DNA from 3 places in the Carnobacterium inhibens subsp. inhibens DSM 13024 genome. Region 3 is predicted to be linked to each of the others. Evidence: predicted binding sites of a transcription regulator. Region 3 holds the regulator's gene; each other region holds the start of a gene.

The links. Region 3 encodes NrdR, which represses ribonucleotide reductase genes. Its sites were predicted from a motif close to ACACNATATATNGTGT; they were not measured.
Region 1: a site for NrdR is predicted at 2,646-2,661, ahead of nrdH (glutaredoxin-like protein NrdH). Genes of this name have one in related genera too.
Region 2: a site for NrdR is predicted at 3,372-3,387, ahead of BR65_RS10585 (vitamin B12-dependent ribonucleotide reductase). Genes of this name have one in related genera too.

The regions. Positions count from the first base shown of each region.
Region 1 covers NZ_JQIV01000006.1:528,646-533,634, reverse strand. Annotated here, with positions in the region: gene BR65_RS03645 (MerR family transcriptional regulator) at 1-95, shown strand, start outside; gene glnA (type I glutamate--ammonia ligase) at 139-1,479, shown strand; gene BR65_RS03635 (PH domain-containing protein) at 1,678-2,055, opposite strand; tRNA gene BR65_RS03630 (tRNA-Arg) at 2,215-2,288, shown strand; gene nrdH (glutaredoxin-like protein NrdH) at 2,758-2,991, shown strand; gene nrdI (class Ib ribonucleoside-diphosphate reductase assembly flavoprotein NrdI) at 2,988-3,353, shown strand; gene nrdE (class 1b ribonucleoside-diphosphate reductase subunit alpha) at 3,340-4,989, shown strand, end outside.
Region 2 covers NZ_JQIV01000006.1:1,960,887-1,965,875, forward strand. Annotated here, with positions in the region: gene BR65_RS10575 (type 1 glutamine amidotransferase domain-containing protein) at 1-83, opposite strand, end outside; gene mgsA (methylglyoxal synthase) at 251-670, shown strand; gene BR65_RS10585 (vitamin B12-dependent ribonucleotide reductase) at 713-3,262, opposite strand; gene BR65_RS10590 (amidohydrolase) at 3,493-4,689, opposite strand; gene BR65_RS10595 (MetQ/NlpA family ABC transporter substrate-binding protein) at 4,761-4,989, opposite strand, start outside.
Region 3 covers NZ_JQIV01000006.1:2,463,625-2,468,613, reverse strand. Annotated here, with positions in the region: gene dnaI (primosomal protein DnaI) at 253-1,182, opposite strand; gene BR65_RS12890 (replication initiation and membrane attachment family protein) at 1,185-2,633, opposite strand; gene nrdR (transcriptional regulator NrdR) at 2,658-3,125, opposite strand; gene coaE (dephospho-CoA kinase) at 3,289-3,900, opposite strand; gene mutM (DNA-formamidopyrimidine glycosylase) at 3,917-4,756, opposite strand; gene polA (DNA polymerase I) at 4,824-4,989, opposite strand, start outside.

The DNA.
Region 1 (4,989 bases), 1.9 Mb from region 3:
ACGTACGAAAAATCTTGCATGATGAATTTCTAGCGGTAAGTGGATTAAGTGCTAAAACGGCAAATTCGTTTCTTAATCAAAATCGAATAGGGTAATAACAAACTAAAAAGTTGCTAAGAGAAGGGAAGAAAAAAATGTATGGCTAAGTTTATGAGAAAAGAAATTGAAGAGGCGTCAAAAAAAGGAAATGTCCGTTTCTTGCGATTAATGTTTACTGATATTTTAGGTGTAATTAAAAATGTTGAGGTACCCATTAGTCAACTGAAAAAAGTATTGGATAATGAGTTAATGTTTGATGGCTCTTCAATCGAAGGATTTGTACGGATAGAAGAAAGCGATATGTATTTGAGACCGGATTTAGATACTTGGTTGATTTTCCCATGGGAAACGACTGAAGGTTCTGGTAAAATCGCTCGTCTGATTTGTGACGTATACAATCCAGATGGTACACCATTTGCTGGAGATCCTCGTTCTAACTTGAAGCGTACTTTGAAAGAAATGGAAGAACTTGGGTTTACTGAGTTTAATTTAGGACCTGAACCTGAATTTTTCCTTTTTAAATTAGACGAAAAAAATGAGCCCACTTTAGAGTTGAATGACGATGGAGGCTATTTTGATTTAGCTCCAACAGATTTAGGTGAAAATTGCCGTCGCGATATCGTATTGCAATTAGAAGATCTTGGTTTTGAAATCGAGGCTAGTCACCATGAAGTTGCACCAGGACAACATGAGATCGACTGGAAATATGCAAGTGCGATCGAAGCATGCGATAACATTCAAACATTTAAATTGATTGTAAAAACTGTCGCTCGTAAACATGGTTTACATGCTACGTTTATGCCTAAACCATTATATGGAGTCAATGGATCTGGAATGCATTTCAACTTATCTTTATTTACAAAAGAAGGTAATGCTTTTTACGATAAAGATGGGGATATGGAACTAAGTGATACAGCACGTCAATTTTTAGCTGGTATTTTAGATCACGCAAAAGCATTTACAGCAATCGTTAACCCTACTGTAAATTCATACAAACGTCTTGTACCCGGATATGAAGCGCCTGTATACATTGCATGGAGCGGCCGTAATCGCTCACCACTAATTCGTGTACCGCAATCAAGGGGAATGTCTACTCGTGTTGAATTACGTAGTGTCGACCCTAGCGCAAATCCATATTTAGCGATGGCTGTTCTTTTGAAAGCTGGGTTAGATGGTGTGAAAAATAAAATGGAAGCTCCAGTACCTATCAACCGCAATATTTATGTAATGAGCGAAAAAGATCGTTATGAAAATGGGATTTATGATTTACCTGGAACATTGCATGAAGCTTTAGGATACTTAGCAAAAGATAATACGATTAAAGCTGGTTTGGGTGATCATATTTATGAAAACTTTGTCAATGCTAAAAAAATCGAATGGGCTGCTTTTCGTGAGCAAGTGACTGAATGGGAAAGAGAACAATACTTGAAATTGTATTAAAAAGAAAAGAAGAGGCCGGGACAAAAATCCTAGCCTCCTCTTTTTATACGAATATTCATTCTAAAACGTGCTCCAAAAAGCAGACCCGACGTCCACTTCGCGAACAATGCTCGATGGTCGATGACCATACTGCGCTTATTCGTTCCAGTGATTCGGGTCTAAACGCTTTTTGTCTCACTCTCTTCTTTTTTACTTGGTTTAGAGTACAGCTAGTGCCAAAGCTTGTTGAATTGCTGTAATGTGTTTATCATTTGTAAACTGCAACGTAATAGCTGGTTCAGCAGCACTGGAAATAAAGATCTTCAATTCAGCATCTAAGTCAAAATGGCCGGTTGTTTCAACCAGAAAGCGACTAATCGACTTATATGGCAAAGAATGATAAGTCGTTTTTTTACCTGTGACACCTTGTTTATCAATGACAATTAAACGCTTATTGGTAAAAATAATTAAATCACGAACCAATTTAAACGCTAAATCGATTTCTTCAGTATCCAAAATGACACCTGATAGTTTTTTTCGAGCCTCATTCTCGCTGATGTTCCCGGCGTTTCCTAAAAGACCACCAATTAACCCCATTTTAAAACCTCCCTAACTTGTTTAATAATTATTGTAAAGGGTGTATTTATTAAATTCAACTGATTAAAATAACATTCTTTCTTAAATTTAAAATTTATTGGCAAAAAGTGTTGACTTTTTATTCATTATTACATATAATTAATTTTGTTGCTAGGACATGTCTCAGTAGCTCAGTTGGATAGAGCATCCGCCTTCTAAGCGGACGGTCGGGAGTTCGAATCTCTCCTGAGACATAAATTGATAAGTTAGAAAAGTTGACTACTCAGCTTTTCTAACTTTTTTTTAATGTTGAAAATAGAAAATTTTTCTTTTCTTTTCAGAAAAGGAAAATTAATTATAAGCGAATGAAACAAATAAAGATGTATACAGTATTATTCAAAAAAATGTAAAAATATTCTAAAATCTTTAATAAATTGATTTCGTGAGGATTAAAAAAATAAAAAAAGTTTTTTTAGATTTTTTTCAAATGTGAAAATTACACGAAGAAAGGTTTGGAGACAAATAACTGTAGGTTTCTCAACTGTTTATTGTTCACAAGCATGAATGACAAATACCACATATAGGAAAAAATGAATATGTCAATAGGAAAACCACTAGATATAGTGGTTTTTTTATTTGCCAGTGAGAGAGAATAAGTGTAGAATACGAATAGAGAAATAGATGAAAACGAACTTAAAAATGAATTATTAAGGAGAATGACCTATGACGCAAAAAACGATTATTGTTTACTCTAAACCAAACTGTATGCAATGTAATTTCACTAAAAAATATTTAGAAGATAAAGGTATTTCTTACGAGGTAAAAGATATCTTTGAATCAGAAGAAGCTTTAAATGAAGTTAAAGAACTTGGGTTTAGCTCTGTTCCTGTTATTTCTATAGAAGGACATGAAGCCTTTAATGGATTCCGCCCTGATCTCCTTGATCAATTAGCATGAAAGTCGTTTATATTAGTTTAACCGGCCAGACTAGAAAGTTTGTTAACAAACTCAGTATGGATTTGTTGGAATTGACGCCAACGAATCCATATATTGTTTTAGAAGAACCGTTCATTATTGTTGCACCAACGTATGATAAAGAAGCAACTGAATTATTAAACGATTTTATTGAAACAGCTGATAATAAAAGGTATTTAAAAGGGGTAGCTGGTGGTGGGAATTTGAATTTTGGTAAATTATTCGCTTTTACGGCAAAAGATCTGGCTCACGATTATCAAGTACCCTTATTACATACCTTTGAGTTTCAAGGCAATGAGGAAGATGTTGCACAATTAAAGAAAGTGGTGAATGATATTGGATAAACCTAAATTAGCCTCAAAACCAAAAGAGGTTACGTATTTTAAATTAAACAATGAATTGAATAGACCTGTGGATGGAAAGATTCCTTTAAATAAAGATCGTGAAGCGGTACGAGCTTACTTTTTGGAGCATGTTAATCCAAATACCGTTTTCTTTTATACACTTGAAGAAAAATTGAACTATCTAATTAAAGAAGAGTATATAGAAGAAGAGTTTTTATTGAAATACGAAAGAGAATTCATCCATTCATTATTTGATGATATTTACAGTCGGAAATTTAGATTCCGCTCATTTATGTCAGCTTTTAAATTTTATACACAATATGCTTTGAAAACGAATGATGGACAACGTTTCTTAGAACGCTATGAAGATCGAATCGTATTCAATGCGTTATATTTAGCTGATGGGGATACTGAATTAGCTCGCAAACTTGCGGATGAAATCGTAAATCAACGTTATCAACCTGCTACGCCAACATTCCTGAATGCAGGACGTAAGAGACGTGGAGAACTGGTTTCTTGTTTCTTGATCCAAGCAACGGATGATATGAACAGTATTGGCCGTGTAGTGAACAGTGCGTTGCAATTGTCTCGTATCGGTGGCGGAGTTGGTGTGAATTTATCTAATTTACGTGCTTCTGGAGATCCAATCAAAAAAATCGACAATGCTTCAAGCGGAGTTGTACCTGTAATGAAATTATTAGAAGACAGTTTTAGTTATTCTAATCAGCTTGGACAACGAAATGGAGCAGGAGCGGTCTATTTAAATGTTTTTCATCCAGATATCGTATCATTCCTTTCGACAAAGAAAGAGAATGCGGATGAAAAAATTCGTGTAAAAACACTTTCTCTTGGTTTAGTCGTACCGGATAAATTTTATGAATTAGCTGCTCATGATGAACAAATGTATCTTTTTAGTCCATATGATGTAGAACGAATTTACGGAGAACCATTTGCTTATATTGATATTACTAAAGAGTACGATAATATGGTGAATAATGAAGAAATCCGTAAATCAAAAATCAGTGCTCGTGAATTAGAAAATGAGATTTCTAAACTTCAACAGGAATCTGGTTATCCTTATATCATTAATATCGATACTGCGAATCGTGCAAACCCAGTATACGGAACTATTACAATGAGTAACTTGTGTAGTGAAATTTTACAAATCCAAGAACCATCATTAATTAATAATGATCAAACTTATGAGCATTTAGGAACGGATATCAGCTGTAACCTTGGTTCAACTAATATTGTGAACCTAATGAAATCGCCTAATTTTGGACAATCGATCGATACGATGGTGCGTGCATTAACCATGGTTACGGATCAATCCAGCATTGATGCAGTACCTTCCATTAAAAATGGGAACGATAAATACCATACGATTGGATTAGGAGCAATGGGATTACACACTTTCTTAGCTTTGAATCAAATTCATTATGGCTCACCAGAATCCGTTGAATTTACAGATGTGTACTTTAAGTTATTAAATTATTATACTTTGGCTTCTAGTAATAAAGTTGCTAAAGAAAGAGGGACAACTTTTTATAACTTTGAAAAATCTGCTTATGCAGATGGCACTTATTTTGATCACTATATTAACGAAAATTTTGCCTTTACGAGTAAAAAAGTTCAA
Region 2 (4,989 bases), 500 kb from region 3:
GCATTTGTTAAAGCTTCTTTTGGCGATGTGAATTCAACATCTTCAAATAAATTGGTCACTACTGTTGCAATTTTCTTTCCCATGTATAATCCCTCTTTCCTTATAGTTTAACTACAATTAGTGTAACGCAGACCAAAAAGGTCTTCAAGTGAAAGGGCTTCTAAGGCGAGAATGCTTGGAAGTTTAGACTTATCTTTTTTTTCAAGTAAGTGTTATCATTGAATAAAGTTAGGAATGGAGTTGATCATATATGAACATTGCTTTTATTGCACATGATAAGAAAAAAGATGAAATGGTAAAACTAACTACAGCATATAAAGAAATTATCAAAGATCATCAAATATTTGCTACAGGAACGACTGGACAACGAATCATTGATGCAACTGGTTTAGAAGTACATCGCTTTAAATCTGGCCCACTTGGAGGCGATCAACAAATAGGGGCGTATGTATCTGACAACAAAATTGATTTAGTTATTTTTCTGAGAGATCCTTTAACAGCACAGCCTCACGAACCCGATATATCAGCATTGTTAAGACTATGTGATGTTTATGAAATACCCTTGGCAACAAACCTTGGAACGAGTGAAGTGTTACTAAGAGGTTTAGGAAATGGTTTTATTGAATGGCGTAAAACACAACGTGAAGCCCAATTAAAAGAATTTGAATAAAAAAAGATGGAGTTGGGACAAAAGTCTCAACTCCATTTATGTTTATAATCCACATTTAAGTTGGGCATTACAATTGGTACACGTATTGCAGCCACCTAAATCTTCAACCGTTCCTTGTCGACAGATAGGACAAGTATCGCCAACCTCATTGCCATAGTTATTCGCTTCTTTAACAGTACCTGTTTGAAGTGGTTGATGCTCTGAAGACGGTGCTTCTTTTGTTATTTCTTCATCCCAAATCGTTTCTTCAGCTTTTAATGTCAGTACTTGTGTATCACGGCTTCCATCTACATAAACCGTACCGCCTTTTGCCCCACCTCTATAAAGACGCTCATAAATTTTTTGAACTTGTTCAACCGTATAACCTTTAGGAGCATTGACTGTTTTAGAAATAGAACTGTCGACCCAGCGTTGAATGGTACATTGAACATCAACATGAGCTTCAGGTTTTAAACTCATGGCAGATACAAATTGTTTTGGCAATCTTTCAGGATCGGCTTCTGGATGTTGATCAAGGTATTCTTGGACGATATCAGCTTTTACTTCGATAAACTTGCCTAAACGTCCGCTTCTGAAATAACTAAATGAGAAGTAAGGTTCAAGTCCTGTTGAAACGCCCACCATTGTTCCTGTTGACCCAGTTGGAGCAACAGTTAATAAATGTGAATTGCGTATCCCATATTTCAATACGCCTTCGTGAATGTGTTCTGGCATTTGCTTCATATACCCCGATTGAAGGAACTGTTCTCTTAGTTTAGCTGTCTCTGCTTCAGTTTTCCCAATTAAGAAAGGGAAACTGCCTCGTTCTTTTGCTAATTCAATAGAAGCTTCATACGCTGAAACTGCAATTGTTTCGAAGACTTTATCTACTAATTGATTGCCTTCTTGAGAGCCGTATTCTTTACCACAGTAAATGAGTAAGTCGGCGAGACCCATAATGCCTAAACCAACACGGCGTTCTCCTAAAGCTTGTTTTTCGTTTTCTGCTAAGAAGTAAGGTGTGGCATCAATCACGTTATCTTGCATACGTACACCAACTTGCACAGTTTTCTTTAATTTATCAAAATTGACTGTTCCAGATTCTTTATCGGCCATTTCGGCTAAGTTAACGGCTGCTAGATTACAAACAGAATAAGGAGCGAGAGGCTGTTCGCCGCAAGGGTTAGTTGCAACGACTTTTTGCCCATAGGCAGCAGCATTCGTCATCTTATTTGCATTATCAATAAAGAAAATACCCGGCTCAGCAGAGTAGGTAGCACAAATAGTGATGAGTTTCCATAATTCGCGAGCCTTTATTGTTCGGTAAGTATGAATGCCATGTCCTGAAGCTTCCCATTCACGGACGTCTCCAATTTCTGACCAATTAGTGTTGTATTCTTCCATTTCCTCTGGGCTGTATGTTTCTACGGCAGGAAAGCGAAGAGTATAATCAGTGTCCTTTTCAACAGCTTCCATGAAATCAGTCGTCAAACAAACTGAAATATTTGCTCCTGATAAAAAGTCAGGGTCATGAACACTATAGGAGCCGCCTATTTTTAATTTAGCAGCTGCTTCTTTCATTGTCGCTGCATCAAATCCACCACGCCCGGGCATATTTTTATAATTTAAAATAGTTTGATACATAGCAGTTTCGTGTTCTGAAAGAGGAGTGAATTTCAACTTTTCATTAGCTAGCTTCTTTATTTGAGCGTCTGTGGTATTTTCAATTAAATAACGTAAAATACGTGGGTTTTGCATTTTTGAAATAATAAATTCAAGAATATCTGGATGCCAATCTGTTAACATAATCATCTGTGCTCCACGACGGCTGCCACCCTGTTCAACCAAGTGAGTTAATTTCGCAATATCGTCTAGCCAAGAAACAGCTCCTGATGATTTTCCATTAACCCCACGCGCTAAAGTATGACGCGGACGAAGAGTAGAACCATTAGTACCAACACCGCCGCCACGACTCATGATTTCCATCACTTGTTTTCGATGATCCGAAATACCTTCACGAGAGTCAGGGACAAAAGGCATAACGTAACAATTAAAATAAGTGACATCCGTTTTCGAACCTGCACCATACAAAACGCGTCCTGCAGGGATAAAATTCAAGTTTTTTAATTCTTCATAAAAGGCATTATAAGCAGCTTTTCTTTTTTCAGGAGTCGATTCTATAGCGGATAAGCCAGTCGCATTTCGTTTAGCAATTTGTTCATAAAAAATTTCAAGCGGTTTTTCAATCACATCTAAGCTGCAAGTAATGATTCCAGTTTTTTGCTCATACTCATCTTCAATGGATCCTCGGAATTCCTCATCAATCAAAATTGAAGCAGTATGTTGAGAATGGTTGATCTGTGTAACAAATCCAGTTCCTCTTGTAGGGTATTGCGGGTCTGGCTTAACCGTTAAAACAACTAAATCTCCTATAGAAAGAGTAGATTTAGAGAGGTCTTTAAAGGAATACCGATCTAACATAACTAAGCGAGAAACCCCTTTATAGGTTAAGTTCATATCATCAGTTATCGGATAGACTTGAGGAAAAGCTTGAATGTCTTCATTTAACTTGTTAACATCTATTGTTGCTTTTGCGTAGATATTTGCAATCATGGGTACCACTCCTTAATAAAATATGTATGTAAATCAATAGATAACAGTAAAAAAGGGTAGTAAGTGTAACATCCTTTTTTTCTATATGTTGTTACCTGAAATATATTTTACACTACATGTTGTGTTTTTTCATTAACTAAAAATTTTGTGAGAAATAGAAGACAAAAAAAAGAAGCGAAAAACAACTCGCTTCAATCTTTTTCAGAAAATAAGTTCTGAATTTTTTTTATTTACCGTTCATTTAAAAAATCTAGAGCATATCTGACATGTAATTCTGTGGCTATAGCTAATCCGCTTTCGTCAATATCAAAATTTTCATGATGATGCCCGTACCAAGTTTCTGGGTTAGCTGGGTTCTTAGTTCCAACACGAGCATAAACACCTTGCGCAACAGCTAAGAAGTCAGCAAAGTCATCTGCTCCTAAACTTTTGGGATTATCTTGAATAATATTATCTGCTCCTACAATGTCTGTACCAACACGAGCAGCACGACTTGCAGCGGTTTGATTATTGATAAGAGGAGCTGCTGCATCATAATTCTCAAATTCAATTGATGTGCGATGAGCTTTGGCGACATCTCGTGCAACACGTTCAACAGCTGCTAATACAAATTGGCGTGTTTCGTGGCTAAATGTACGAACCGTACCTTCAAGGGAAGCTTCATTTGCAATAATGTTATAACGAGTTCCGGCGTTTAAGACTCCTACAGCAACAACTACATTATCTAAAGGGCTGACTTCTCGAGCCACAATACTTTGCAATTCGATCGTTATGGCAGCAGCTGTTAAAAGAGCATCTCTTCCTAAATCTGGTCTAGCCGCATGACCGCTTTCGCCTTTGACCCTAATCTTAAAAATATCACAAGAAGCATTTGTTGGACCAGCAGTAGCAACGATTTTTCCAGTCTCGATAGAGGAGTCGACGTGTATACCAAAAACTTGATCGACATCGTTAACAAATCCACCCGCTACAAATTGTCGTGCTCCAGCTCCGATTTCTTCAGCTTGTTGAAAAGCTAATTTAATGGTCCCTGAAAAGTCAGCTTCATGGTTTTTTAAAATTTTTGCAGCCCCTAATAAAGCTGATGTGTGAGCATCATGGCCACATGCATGATGTAATCCTTTTTTAGTTGATTTATAAGGTTTGTCTTTAGCATCCTCTAATTCAAGAGCATCAATATCTGCCCGTAAGAGAATCGTTTTTCCTAGTCCTTTTTTACCAACAATCGTCCCGATAGCTCCAGTTTCACCAACAGATTCGTAAGGGATAGATAGTTTGTCTAATTCATTTTTGATAAATTTGATTGTTTCGTATTCTTTTAGACTTGGCTCAGGATGTTGATGAAGGTAACGGCGTAATGCGATGACCTCTTGAGCTCCTTGTTGAACTTCTTCTTGTAACGTAACTTTTGTAAGTGCTGTTGACATAATAAATCATCCTTTCTGAATGGGGTTAGTTTTAATGTGTGCCGTAAAGGAAACTAGTTACTTGCGTTCCTTTACCACACTGGAATAGAAGAGCCTTTTGATGTTTCTTCGATGACTTCTTTAGTATCTTCTGCTTGGTAAGCTTCTATAATCTTTTTGAAAACTTCATTATCTTTATCTTCTTCTCTTGAAACAATCGCATTGTAGTATGGATCAGAGGAATCAGTAACTGGTTCTAAGAACACAGCATCTTCAGTAGGAATGAATCCGGCGTCTACAGCCATTCCGCTATTAATGACG
Region 3 (4,989 bases):
GCAAATACACTAAATCCACTCTAAGCTGTTAACGCTAGCTAAACGACCAACTGCTAATTCGACAAACGGTTCACAGTGGCACTCGAAAGGGGTCAAAACAAGAACGAAATTAGAAAACTTTCAGCAGATGTTTTCTTCTCTAAAAAAATCGCAACCAAGTTTTGGTGTCTTTCTCAATGATTTATCTTATATCTATTATTAAAGCACTTTTTGTTCATGATTTCAAGGAGAGTAGCCATATTTTTTATTTTATTAGTGAGTGTGACGTCGATTCGTTCCAGTCATCTTAACTTCTTTTGCTAAATAACGAACTCTTTCCATGATTCTTTTCGCTTTTAGCGGCTCATCTTCGCCTCTTTGTGTGACTCTTAAATGTTCTTCTTCAAGCTGTTTCATATCGAAGTTGGAAGAGAAAAAAGTAGGCAGCTGTTCTTGCATGCGATATTGTAAAATAACGCCTAATACATCATCGCGTATCCAACTCGACATAGAATCCGCACCAATATCATCTAACATTAATATAGGTGCTTTCTTGATAAACTCTAGTTTTTCACCTGTATTGTTCTTACCAATAGATTGTTTCATTTCAACTGCAAATGATGGAAAATGCATTAAAGTAGAAGGGAACCCATTTTTAGCCAATTCATGTGCTAGCGCTCCTAACAAATAAGTTTTACCTACACCAAATGATCCCTGTAAATATAAGCCTTTATGAAATTCTTTGGGCTTAGTTAAATAAGCATCAATAAAATCATAGACCTCTGAAATAGCATATCGGCGTTCATCTGTTAAATCAAAATCTGCTAATTTAGCATTTCGTACATCTTTAGGCATATCCATTGAATAAATCCGATTTTTGATTTCTAATTCTTTTTGTTTAGCGATCAATTCAGCCGAAGGTACATAGGTCACGTCAATGTAATGATAATTTAAAACTAATTTAGGATGGTAACCAGGAGCCATCATACCTTCTTTTAATTGAAATTTCTTTTTTTCTTGTACATATTCATATAATTTAGCATAACTTTTAACAATGGCTTCATCATCCAATTTTTGACGATTGTCTGCAATAAATTGCGTCACATCGGGATCATCTAAAACTTCTTGAATGAGTTCTTCATATTTATCCGTTAAATTTCGATCTTTGATCATTCGCGTCAAGCTTTCACCAATATCCTCCATTATTATTCACCTTCTTTGCCAAAATTTTGAATTCTTTTCAACCGTTCCATAAACGCTTGTTTCTCTTCTTCACTCATCGGTTTTTCTTCCATTTGGTTATTTTCTGCTTTGGCCCAATCTGGAAGAGTTTCTTTTCTTATCGTGGTTTGATTATTGTAATTACCTTTACTTCTGTTTTGTGTGTAAGTCTTATTACGATTTTCTTGTTGTTGTTTTTTTTCAGCATTTTCTAAATACATTTTTTTAACCTTTTGAATCGCTTCTTCAGGTGCTACTACCTTTTCTTGCGCCCAGTCATTGGCGATCTTATAAGCTAATTTTTGGTCAAGCGTTGGGTTGTTTTTCACAACTAAAATGTAATGAATCAAAATATTGATCACCGCTGTTGGCAAATTAGCTTTCTTCACGATTTCTTCTAAAGTCCATTCTTCAGGTTTTGTTACAAAACCGCCTTTTTGTTCTTTAATAGAATTCATAAAATCATAAGGGCTTATTTGCTCACTTACTTCAATGACCGCAATATCTTCTTTAGTTAATCCTTTTTTCATAAGATCATTTTCACGCGTTTTTTGCTGATTTACATCGATCTGGATATCTTTTTCCACCACGTCTTTTAAAGAAATATTTTGTTGGTTTTTATTATGATAATCATCATATACTAATTTCTTTAATTTTTTTTCATCAATGGTTCCAGTTTCAATATCTGATGCATTAAGAATAAATTGTTGCATCGTTAATTCGTCTAAACCATATAACGTGTGCAATACAAGAATCGTTTCCTCTATTTCTTTTGTAATGGAAGAACGATTGATGTATTGCTGATTTAAACCTGAATAAAAAAATTTCAAATCAAACGTTTTCGGATCAACTTTTGGATTAGAATTGGCTGTTTTTCCAATATATGAAACAGGCTCTTTTAAAAGTTCCTTTTCTCTTTTTAGTAATTCAGCGTCAAACTGAAACACGTCTAAAAATGACTTAGTGATTTCTTGAAATTTCTGTTTGTCTATCTTTTCTACAATGAATCGTTTTCTCAAATTTTTAAATTTTCGTTCGCCAACTCTTTCTAATAACAATAAACTTAATAAATCATCTTTGAAAAATACCTCACTAGTTTGAGGAGCTTGCAATTCATAGATCGTTAATTTAGTCGTATCTGTTTGGACATAGGTTTTAAGGAGACCTATCGCTTCTAACTTGATCCTAGCTTGATAGAGTTCAGGGATACCGATATTTAACACTGTCAGCAATTCCGAATGCAGAATTCCTTCACTCCAATATTTTTCTTCTTCTATTTCAGTCCATAATGTCATATAAAGGCTATATGCAGCAGTGCCAATCAAAGGTTGATACAAAAAAGTGAGAATTTTTTGATCAATATCCGATAGTAACGCATTTTGTTTTACTAAAAACCCATCTTTAGGACTTAAGTTTTTCCATGGATATCCCAAAACGATTCACACCTTTCTGTCTCACTAATTTTTTTCAGCTTTTTTTCTTTCAAATTCTTGAAGTTCTTTAAGAAAGACACTCATATCTTTAAATTGACGATAGACACTAGCAAAGCGGATATACGCTATTTCATCTACATCAGCTAATTTTTCCATAATGTATTCTCCAATAATAGCAGAAGAAACTTCATTTTCGCCTAACCCTCTGATTTGATTTTCTACTTCATCCACTATTTTTTCAACTTGTTCCATTGCTACAGGTCGTTTTTCACAAGAACGAATCAACCCTCTTAAAATTTTTTCACGATTAAATTCTTCTCTGGTTCCATTTTTTTTGATCACTAAAAGAGGTGTTTTTTCAACCCGTTCAAATGTAGTAAATCGAAAACTACAGGCTTCACATTCTCTTCTTCTACGAATGGCACGTCCATCATCTGCTGGACGACTATCGACAACTTTAGAACCATTATTTTGACAGCGTGGACATTGCATTATTATCATTCCTATCTTAAGTGCGTCTTATCTCTGCACTAGTTTTGTACACAGTTATTTACATTATTATACCATACAACAATCACAGATAAAACCGGTTAAAATCGGTAAAAAAGAGCAAAGAATAAAGCACTGATACTTTATTCTTTGCTCTTTTCAATTTTTATTTTATGCATGAATTGGGTTTTATTTTTTCAATCCACTTTAAAACTTGTTTTTTTGTATGTTCAACTGTCCCATTATTATCAATTATAATATCTCCCAGAGTTATTTTTTCTGAAATAGACAACTGAGCAGCAATTTTTTGCAATGCTTCATTTCTTTCTATTCCATCTCTTTTCATTAAACGGTCTATTTGAGTCTCCGGTGTTGTAGCTACTACCATGATTTGATCAACATCATCTTTATATCCAGTTTCAAAAAGCAGAGGAATATCTAATACAATAACAACAGGATGCTGTTTTAAGTAATCATCTTTCTTAGTCATAATCCATTGCCGTATGTGTTGAGATAACATTTCGTTTAACTGCTCTCTCTCTTTTTCATCATTAAATACGATTTTTCCCAGTTCAGAACGATTTAAAGTACCATCAGGTAGAATAATTTTATCACCAAAATAGGCTTTTAATTTATTTAACCCTTCTGTGCCAGGTTCTACTACTTCTCTAGCACCAATATCTGCATCTACAACAGGGTAACCCTGTTCCTTAAACAATTTACTAACAGTTGACTTGCCAGTAGCAATACTGCCAGTTAGCCCTAAAATTACAGTCATATTATCCCCTCTTTATTTAGTAATCAATGTCTAATTGCTGGCAATTAGGACAAAAATGAGTTCCTCGTTGAGCTACTTTTATTTTTTCTATAGGCGTTCCACATCGAATACACGGACTTCCTTTTTTACCATAAACCGCTAATTTCACTTGAAATGTCCCAGCATCTCCAAGTGCATTTTTATAAGTGCGAATCGTCGTTCCACCAGCTTTTACAGCATCCCCTAAGACTTTGATAATGGATTCATGCAACCTTGAAACTTCATTTTTACTTAAGCTATTTGCAGCTCTCATCGGATGGATCTTAGCTACAAATAAAGCTTCATCTACATAAATATTTCCTAATCCAGCTACAATTGTTTGATCCAATAACAGAGGCTTAATAGACCGTTTTTTAGTTTGTAGTGTAGTATAAAATGTCTTTCCATCAAAAGCTTCTTTAGTCGGTTCAGGACCAAGTAGCCTTATACCTGTCGTACTAAACTCTTTTCCTAAAGGAACAAGTGTCATCCGACCAAATTTCCGTACATCCAGATAACGTAAATCTCTTCCGTCTGTTAAATGAAAAACGATATGTGTATGTTTTTTTAAAGGTGCTGTTGAATTTTCTACCTCATACTTACCTTCCATACGCAAATGAGAAACCAAAGCCCAATGTTCAAAACGGAAAATAATGTATTTTCCTCGTCTATCAAACTCTATGATCGTTTCTCCAACTAAAAGCTGTTTAAATTCTTCGCTATCGATAGATCCAGCAACGATACGGTCCCAATAAACATCTACTGATTGAATCGTTGCGCCTAATACAAGTTGTTCTAAACCTTTTCTAACCGTTTCAACTTCTGGTAATTCAGGCAAATTTTTACTTCCTTTCTATCTAAAAAATGTTTCTGCTATAACTGAATATAGCAGAAACATTTCCTTCTTATTTCGCTTCGTACCAGCTTTTCCCGCTGTTGCTGTCTACTTTTAAAGGAACAGATAATTCTACTGCACCTTCCATAACTTGAATCACTAGTGCTTCAAGTTGTTCAAGTTCTTCTTCAGGCGCTTCAAAAATCAGTTCATCATGAACCTGTAATAGCATAGTT